Regions from separate parts of the Paenibacillus sp. P46E genome, predicted to be linked through region 1. Evidence: riboswitches for the same ligand, from Rfam matches in the RefSeq annotation. Region 1 holds a riboswitch; each other region holds the start of a gene.

The links. A riboswitch is a leader RNA that binds a small molecule or an ion and turns the genes downstream of it on or off. The one in region 1 is predicted to bind cyclic di-GMP.
Region 2: it holds a riboswitch for cyclic di-GMP, as region 1 does, so the genes downstream of both, A3849_RS24495 (thiamine pyrophosphate-binding protein) here and A3849_RS04295 (flagellar assembly protein A) in region 1, are expected to answer to the same signal.
Region 3: it holds a riboswitch for cyclic di-GMP, as region 1 does, so the genes downstream of both, A3849_RS06255 (bifunctional diguanylate cyclase/phosphodiesterase) here and A3849_RS04295 (flagellar assembly protein A) in region 1, are expected to answer to the same signal.
Region 4: it holds a riboswitch for cyclic di-GMP, as region 1 does, so the genes downstream of both, A3849_RS32270 (anti-repressor SinI family protein) here and A3849_RS04295 (flagellar assembly protein A) in region 1, are expected to answer to the same signal.

The regions. Positions count from the first base shown of each region.
Region 1 covers NZ_LVYZ01000014.1:165,876-168,060, reverse strand. The annotation lists gene A3849_RS04300 (FUSC family protein) at 1-464, shown strand, start outside; cyclic di-GMP riboswitch class I at 768-861, shown strand; gene A3849_RS04295 (flagellar assembly protein A) at 965-2,185, shown strand, end outside.
Region 2 covers NZ_LVYZ01000066.1:6,577-8,761, forward strand. The annotation lists gene A3849_RS24490 (methyl-accepting chemotaxis protein) at 1-269, shown strand, start outside; cyclic di-GMP riboswitch class I at 769-862, shown strand; gene A3849_RS24495 (thiamine pyrophosphate-binding protein) at 973-2,185, shown strand, end outside.
Region 3 covers NZ_LVYZ01000027.1:71,705-73,889, reverse strand. The annotation lists gene A3849_RS06255 (bifunctional diguanylate cyclase/phosphodiesterase) at 1-784, opposite strand, end outside; cyclic di-GMP riboswitch class I at 856-951, opposite strand; gene A3849_RS06250 (ABC transporter ATP-binding protein) at 1,189-2,185, opposite strand, start outside.
Region 4 covers NZ_LVYZ01000002.1:310,784-312,968, forward strand. The annotation lists gene A3849_RS02645 (TasA family protein) at 1-123, shown strand, start outside; gene A3849_RS02650 (helix-turn-helix domain-containing protein) at 383-715, shown strand; gene A3849_RS32270 (anti-repressor SinI family protein) at 811-966, opposite strand; cyclic di-GMP riboswitch class I at 995-1,088, opposite strand; gene A3849_RS02660 (2-oxoglutarate dehydrogenase E1 component) at 1,526-2,185, shown strand, end outside.

The DNA of each region.
Region 1 (2,185 bases):
CCTTAACGCATTACCAGTGCCGCAGCGAGCTTCGCGGACTCTCCCAGGCTACCGCACATCTCAAGCAAATTCAATGCTATGTCAAGGAGATCAGCTCAGAGATTGCGTTGCTGCCAACACATCATGCCGCGTCTGACTGGATGGCGGAGATCGTAAACGCCACCGCAGACTGCATCGCTCTCTATGGTACCAAAACACTCTCAGATGCCGAAAGCCAGCATCCGCTTCCCGAGTCATTGCGCCGGGCCCGCGACCTTCAGCTAGCCTGGTTCTCGGAGCTGCAGGGACAATGCTCACTGACCTCCATCCGCGATCTCGGCGCGGTCTTCTCCCACCTGAACCGGGTGCTGGAGGAAATCGAACAGGCCGACTACGTGGTGATATCAGCCGCACCGCAGAACAGCAAGACAGAGGCTACCCGCGCTATGCACTTCATACAAAAAGGACTCTCCCACAAGCTTTAGGCTTGGGAGCGTCCTTTTTTTCTGGAATATCGGCCATACTCCCCCGCAAAATCCCCTTTTAATTCAGAATTCAATAAATAGAAAAAATCCTTAATTACATTTAATTTACAATAAATCAACAATTAGCTACATTTATCATTATTTATAGTCTAAATCAATTATTCCAGTTGAAAATTCGCTACTTAAGTACTAGAATTAATGTTGTTTACTGAAGTTTTTATTGGACAGAGTGCCAGTATTGACCAGTTTTTTGTCGATTACAGTCGATTTAATGGGCCTTGTACTGAGTATATATCATTGATCTATTCCTAAAGGCAAACTGTCTGAAAGGACAGGACGCAAAGCCATGGGCCTAAGAGTACAGGTATTGCTGTTTTATGGTCGCCAGGTTGCCAATAGAGACGCCATTTGGTCGGATATCCCAAGATATCGCATCACGGCTCCATGATGTTCTTTTCTGTACAGATACCATTGATTATACGAAAAGTGAGGTTACGAGAATGCCGCAGCATATTATCGAACGTTCACGGTACGAGTTCATTGCTTCCATGCTTCTTGGAAAGCACAATCTCATGGATCTTTATTCTGTGGATGCTCAGACGTTTGGCGGAACAGACAGAGCGAAGAACGGCGTTATCATTATCCAGAACAACCAAATTTTCATCACGCCTCCTCTGCCTGGCGGCATGCCCGCTGTAATTTCAGCTGTCCATCCCGTAATCCTTAAGATCAATGGCCAAACCCTCACAGAGCCAACGCCAATCACGTCTGCAGATGATCTCACCTGGGAGATTTGCGAGAAGCCACAATACCAGATTACTGTATCCGATGATAAGCTCAAAGTGTACTTTACGCTTTACCGTGCCGAAAGATATGCCTGGAATCTGGTCAACAGTCCGGCTTCAGCCAATGTCACGGTCCGTGCAGAAATGAACCGTGATTCCTTGTTGTCCGTTCTGTCGATAGCGCAGATTATGTCTGGCTTTGAGAAAAGATCCATTGTCAGCTCGCTCAACATCCCCGCTCTCTATGAAGAACTGAACAACCCGACCTATCTTCCTGTCTGCATAGCAGAAGGCAAGGCTCCCGTACCCGGGACCAATGCGAGACTGGAGCTGCTGTTTCAGAAGAAGATAGACAATGCCTTCAAAGGGACCTGCCCTTCTGATGATGAATCCAGCCACTATGAATTCCTTACTGTAGAAGAAGGCGAAGTGTTTGCACAGAAGCTCCCACCCCAAGAGGGCCTTCCCGGATTCACCGTGTATGGCGGTGTCCTTCCCCCGCCCCCACCGCGGGACCTTACTCTATTGACCGGACACTATGCGGTACTGCTTCCAGGGGGACAGATCGCTGCCCGCTGTAAAGGCAGACCGCGCATTACCGGATACGGAACCTTTGTAAAAACGATTGATTTCCCCCAAACCTATAGGGTTCCGCAGAATGATGCCGTGGAACCTGCCACCATCAGGTTCGCGGGAGATATTATTGCAGCTCATCCTCTGAACAAGAACACGGTTATTGAAGCCCTGGGTAATGTATACATATACGGTGACGTTCACCACTCCAGAATCTCGGCAACAGGCAGTATATTTATCAGCGGCAAAGCAGTCGATAGTGAATTGTACGCCGGAGCGTTCGGCGCCGCACACCACCGTCTGTGCAGCTTTTCCGAGCTGCTGATCCAAGAGATCTCCAGTCTGAGGGAAGCCGCTAAGAAC
Region 2 (2,185 bases), on a different contig from region 1:
CCCAGATTGTGCAAAGCGTTCAATATATAACCGAACAAATTGCCGCTTTCTCTTCTGAGAGTGACCTCATGCTGGAGAGCGCATTGAAAATCTCTGGAGCAATCGAAAACATTTCTGCTATTACAGAAGAAACTGCGGCGGGAACCCAAGAGGTATCCGCAGCAATGAACGAACAAATAAATGCCCTGCACTCTGTTGCAGAAGAAACAGATAAAATGACTCAAGCAGTATTTCAACTCCAGAAAACGATCCATATCTTCAAATTTTAATCCCCTTTTTCTTAGACCGATTCATATGAAGCGGTCTTTTTTTGTTCACAAAATAATCAATGTTATTTTCAGCAAATTCAGTTTTTTGGCAGCAGCAAGAACCGTTATTTCTTTTGCACTTCTCTCCGCTATTTTTAATGAAAAAAATAAAATGTATGCAATGGGATTGAAAGGGTGTTTTGAACATTAGTCTTATTAACCCAGATATAAAATGAGTACACCTGATTACTCCAATGTAATCCTCCATTTCCATACATAGGGATAGTTCAATATACCTGATATATTTCCGTTTCAATATTTCTTCACAATTTGTATTATTAAGACTTTTTTGCACTAGATTATTTTTTGGATTCGCCCTGTTTTACAACTCAACCGGACATCTTCTTACAATTGACATTGTTCGTTAATTTCGTCATAAACTGAGCTTTTCAGCACAAATATATTGACAAGAGAGGAGTTAGAAATATATTGTAAAGTAAAAATATGCATTATTTTCAATACATCATAACGGCAAAATTCTCCGAAAGGGAATGACGCAAAGCCATGGATCTACAGTCTCATTTTTATGGGACCAAGACAGCCAGGTTGCTGAACAACCGAAGGTCTGGGAAACCCCCGTTCTTAACGGTTATTCATTGCAGCCGACCTGTACTCTCGTGAGTGCAGGTTTTCTATTGTTGGCTAAATAAAAAACATTGGGTGGGTGGATTATCTGAAAACGGTCGCAGATTATATGGCTGAGGCACTACGAAACCTCGGCGTAACACATTCCTTTGGCATAATCGGCAAGTCTATTTGTCCCGTAGTTCTAAAAATGGTAGATTACGGGATTGAATTTATTCCTGGCAGACATGAGTCCAGTTCCGGGTTCGAAGCAGCAGGTTATGCTCTCAAAACCGGCAGGCTGGGTGTAGCTTTTGGGACCTCGGGGCCAGGCGGAACCAATCTTCTTACTGCTGCAGCGCATGCAAAAGCGAACAACCTGCCTGTACTATTCATTACAGGGCATCAATCTATCAAGGAACTGGGAATTCCACAGTGCCAGGATTCTTCGTCATATCTGGCTGACCTGGCAGACATGTTCAGACCGGCTACACTCTTCAGTAAACTGGTGGAGCGAGGCGATCATTTCAGCACCTTATTTAACCATGCTATTTCCATCGCTCTGGGCGGGCAGCGTGGTCCGGTCCATTTATGTATACCGTTTGATGTGCAGACGGAAATGCTGGAAGAATGCCGGATAGTGATTCCAGAGCGTGAACATCTCGTAAGCACTGCTAATTTCGAACGTGTAATTTCAGCAATTAATACCTCTAGCAATCCTCTTATTATTGCCGGCAAAGGGGTTAACCGTTCTATTGCACACCAAGAGCTTATTCAGCTGGCTGAAACTTTTAACATCCCTGTTGTTACCTCACCGGGAGGAAAAGGTGCGATCCCTTGGGATCACCCGTTATACCATGGACCAATCGGTGTTGGCGGCTGCAAGCACGGTGATGATTTATTGAACCGCAGTGATCTGTTCATTGTGCTTGGATCACGTCTGAGTGACATGACGATCTGCAATCTAAAGGCTGAAAATCACCCTAAAACACTTATCCAATTTGATGTTGACCCTACCTTCGTAGGAAAAATTTTATCTTCACAGACCATCTCTATAGGCGGCGATTTACGCGATAATTTGTCTTTTTATCTAAAGAATATAGATACTGCCGCTATAAAAAAACACATAACAGAAACCGATGTTGATTATGCGGAAGAGTTGCCTGTTCTCTCCAAGCTGTCACTAGCTTCGGTTATGAGTACCCTAAGCGATTTGATTCCTTACAACAACACCGTTTTTGTGGATGACGGCAGCCATGGCTTCAACGCTGTAAAATGGTACAACGTGAAAAAACCGGGCAGTTTTGTCTTTG
Region 3 (2,185 bases), on a different contig from region 1:
AAGTAGTAAAATCCGGATATAACGCCAGTAGATAAGCCATTTGGCGCTGCAGTGAATCCATCTCTTCCATCCTATTCTCAGCCGCCACCATCGATAAAGTATTCACTGCGGCAACATGAACTTCTCCCCACTCTGTGAGATCATTGCGGATGATAGCGGAATCTCGTTCAGTCTCTGACTTTATTTTTTCATTCATGTTGTGATACTGTTCATGACCGATCATCACCGTCACCAGAAGCAAAGTTATAAAGGCAAACGTGACAAATATGTTGAAAAGCACATCATGAAGAGAGCTCGACATCTTGCGTTTTTGGAATGATGGCCATTTAATAAGAGGCAGATAAGTAAAGATTAAACTGGAAATCAGTACATTTAAAATACCATTCACGGCATCCTTAAGCACAACCAGCAAGGAAGCGGTGAAATTCATATCCAGGGCATAACGATAGAATACCCATATGAGAGGCATCCCTAAAATCATCCAATATAGGCTATCAATAAGAACAATCCTTTTCCCTCTGTAGAAGACGCCGACAAATAAAGTTTCCAGCACAAAAACAAGCATAGCGTAAGGGTGATTCCAAAGAAACAAAGTGTAACCATTTACAATAGCCGATGCCACTAAAGCCCATTTAAGACCATATATCCGCAATATCAAAAAAGTAAATATACTACCGAAGATAAAATTGACCCCCAGCAATAGGGATAGGTTGAGCATATTACCTAGTAGTCCAAAAATAATCAGAGCTATGATAAATACAATCGACTTTTTAAATATACTCAATGTTCCCCCACCTTATGAATCAGGCCCATTGCAACAAAAAACCTCTCCCGAAAAGGAGAGGTTTCCTTGCCTTCGGTAACTGGCTGGCATAACATATCCAAATTGGAAATGTAATAGCCCCTGTAGTTTTGCGACCCCGTTTTTCAACGAGTGTGCCCTATTATTATTGAGATTATCTGAAAGAAAATACATTATTCGACATTAATCTACAAGCTGACACTAATTATAATTTATACTGCTGAGTGTTACAACCAATTTTTACATTTCTGTATGGCACCATTCATCTCAACGCCACGTATAATTCAAAACAGCCACTAAAACTAAAAAGACACCCCTTAAGGTGTCTTCACTAATACTCCATATGGAGCCGAACCGTGGCTTGTTAAATCCACAATTCGCCGATGTCACATGTTAAGATGTTTAGATACGCTGTTCTGTTCTACCACAACGTCATTATTTACCTCATAATACTGCGCTTGAGCATACCATAGCTCATGGTACTTTCCGCTCTTGTTGGAAACTAGCGCATCATGACTGCCTCTTTGAATTAGCTCGCCTTCGTGAAATACAGCAATATCGTCGCAGAAGCGGCAGCTAGATAGACGGTGCGAGATGTAAATTGCCGTTTTATTGCCGACGATCTCGTTAAATTTCGAATAAATCTCAAATTCGGCTACCGGGTCGAGTGCGGCAGTCGGCTCATCAAGGATGATAATCGGTGCATCCTTATACAGCGCGCGTGCTAGCGCAATTAATTGCGCTTCTCCACCGGAGATTTCTACACCCTTTTCGTCAAAGTCCTTGTATAAGCATGTTTCAGTTCCGCTCGGCATTGTGCTATACCGCTTCATGAAGCCCGCTTCCGTTAGGTATGCCTCAACCTTGGCCTTAGAGTAATCGACCCTGGTCGCTACATTCTGACCTAAACTGAATGAAAACAGCTTGAAATCCTGAAAAACAACCGAAAAAATCGACATATACTCTTCATGACTATACTTCTTAATGTTAATACCGTTGAGTAGAATTTCCCCTTCAGCCGGATCATATAGCCGACAAAGCAGCTTGATGAAGGTTGTCTTACCGCTTCCGTTCATACCCACAACCGCGAGCTTTCCGCCAACTTTAAATTTGAGCGATACGTTACGAAGCGTCTCCTGTTCTGACGAAGGGTATTTGAAGGAGACATTTCGAAACTCGATTTCGTAATCATTATCGCCATCAACGCATAGCGCACGCTTTTCAACGGGGAGCGAACCCTGGTACATTTTTGAGGGGATATCTAAAAAGTCGAAATAGATCCTCATACTTTCGTTATTTGCGCGAAGTACAGCGAGCTCAGTCATGAAGCTTGTAAAAGCGCCGGTAAACTGATTTATGCTTCCCACATACTTTACAATAGAA
Region 4 (2,185 bases), on a different contig from region 1:
GACAGCTTTACAGTCAAGTTCGAATTCGTTGACAACGGTGAAACACAGAACTATTTCCAAAAGGATAAGCTGAAGCTGACTTGGAACTTCGAGGCCAAACAAGGCCCTAAAAAAGATTATTAATTCATAACGGATTGCATGCTGAAGCAGCCTACCCTGATTCCGGAGACGGAGCAGAATAGGCTGTTTTTCCTTTGTAACGATTGATTTTTGTCCATTTTACGGAAATTTGTTATACTGACAAGTGGAAACGGCTTCGCCGTCCTTATAAGGACGGTATCCGCTTCAGCGAGAAATATAAGGATAATTTATAGCGTAAAACAGATAAATTCTTATATTTTAACAATAAGTACGGAGGGGCGTTGTAATCGTGCCGGATAATATGGGAAGTCGTATCCACCAACTCCGTCTGGAAAAAGGCTGGTCCTTATCCGAATTAGCGGACAAGGCTGATGTGGCAAAATCATACTTAAGCAATGTAGAAAGAAATATCCAATCCAACCCCTCTATTCAATTCATTGAAAAAATCGCCGATGCGCTCCAGGTGTCTATCCACAGCCTGCTCTATGGCGAGCCCTCAGAGACTGACGAATCCGCACTAGATGGCGAATGGTTCCGTCTCGTTCAGGAAGCCATGGCCTCCGGTATAAGCAAACGGGAATTCAAAGAATTCCTCGATTATCAAAAATGGCGGCTGGAACAGAAAGATCAATAATCGGACGGTTGTCCTAAGGATCCAGCGATACAGAAAAGGGCACAGCGTCTGGCGCTGAGCCCTTTTCTGTATGTATTCCTGCAAAGTAAACGTCCCTACATCACCTGCAACGTTGTCTTTTCACTTAAAAACCGGCGGATTTCATCTGCACCGATGCCTGCTTTCTTCGCTGATATCAGCAAATAAACCCATTCTAGATCCAGATCACCCATCAGCAGTTCTCCGTCATTCCCCTGGTTGGACTTATCCAAGATATCTCCTCCTAGAATTTTTGCGTCCCCAGGCAGTCCGGCCGTCGTAGTAGTTGAAGCCTTTCTACATTAGACCCGAGACTTTGTGTCCCTGCCTTTCAGCAGGTTTACCCTTTACTGGATCCTTTACATGAAAGGATCTGGTTAGAAAACAATGAAACCGTTATCCGCAATAACATTATATAAGATCTTACACAAAAAGTGTGTCGATTTATGGAAATTATTTATGACAAGTAGTGCAAAAGAACAGTTTTTTTTGCTGGGATTTGTCCAATAGATATGACTTTAGAATCTGTTCATGATGCATTCGGGGACATTCTTGGGTAATTATTACCGGATCACCCTGTTCACATCCAGCTTCCGGTAACCAATATCCGTTTTTCATCATTTAAGGACTGAATCATGCCGCTTTGCGAACGGATTCCCCGAAAGTATGAATTGATTACACGCCTTGAAAGTAGCACAATAAGATGAGGAATGAAACCGCAACCATCGCAGCTCCACTGGGCGCCCAAGCCTCATGCGGCACGTGGAGTTCATCCGTTAGGAGGATGTATTCATGGCAGTTAAAGAGCCCTATAACGAATCCATTTGGAGTAAGTATCACGGCCCCAATCTGGGCTACATTCAAGAGAAATATGAGCAATTCGTTCATGATCCTTCATCCGTAGAACATCATTACCGCGATTTGTTTACCGTTTCCGGCCCTCCTCCGCTCGCTCCGGATGCCGTTCAGGCTCCGCAGCCGACCCTTTCGGGAGACACCGAGTGGCTGAGAAAGGCCGTACGAGCTTCCAAGCTAATCGCCAATATTCGTATATATGGCCATATGGCCGCCAATATCGATCCGCTGGAGCAGGTTAACAGCCCTATGGCCAAATGGCTGGATTACCAAACCTATGACTTGACCCGCGAGGACCTGATTGCTTTGCCTGCCTCGCTGATCTGGGAGAATGCGCCGCCGGATGTTCATACCGCATGGGATGCCGTTCACCGGATGCGCCAGGCCTATACGCAGACTATCGCCTATGAATTTGGACATGTGCATGACGAACAGGAGCTTCGCTGGCTGAACAGTCAGGCGGAGTCCACAAGCTCCCCCGCGCCGCTGAACAATACCGAGCGCAAGGAGCTGCTGAACCGCCTGATTCAGGTAGAGCAGTTCGAGACCTTCCTGCATAAGACCTTTGTCGGCCAGAAACGCTTCAGCCTGGAAGGC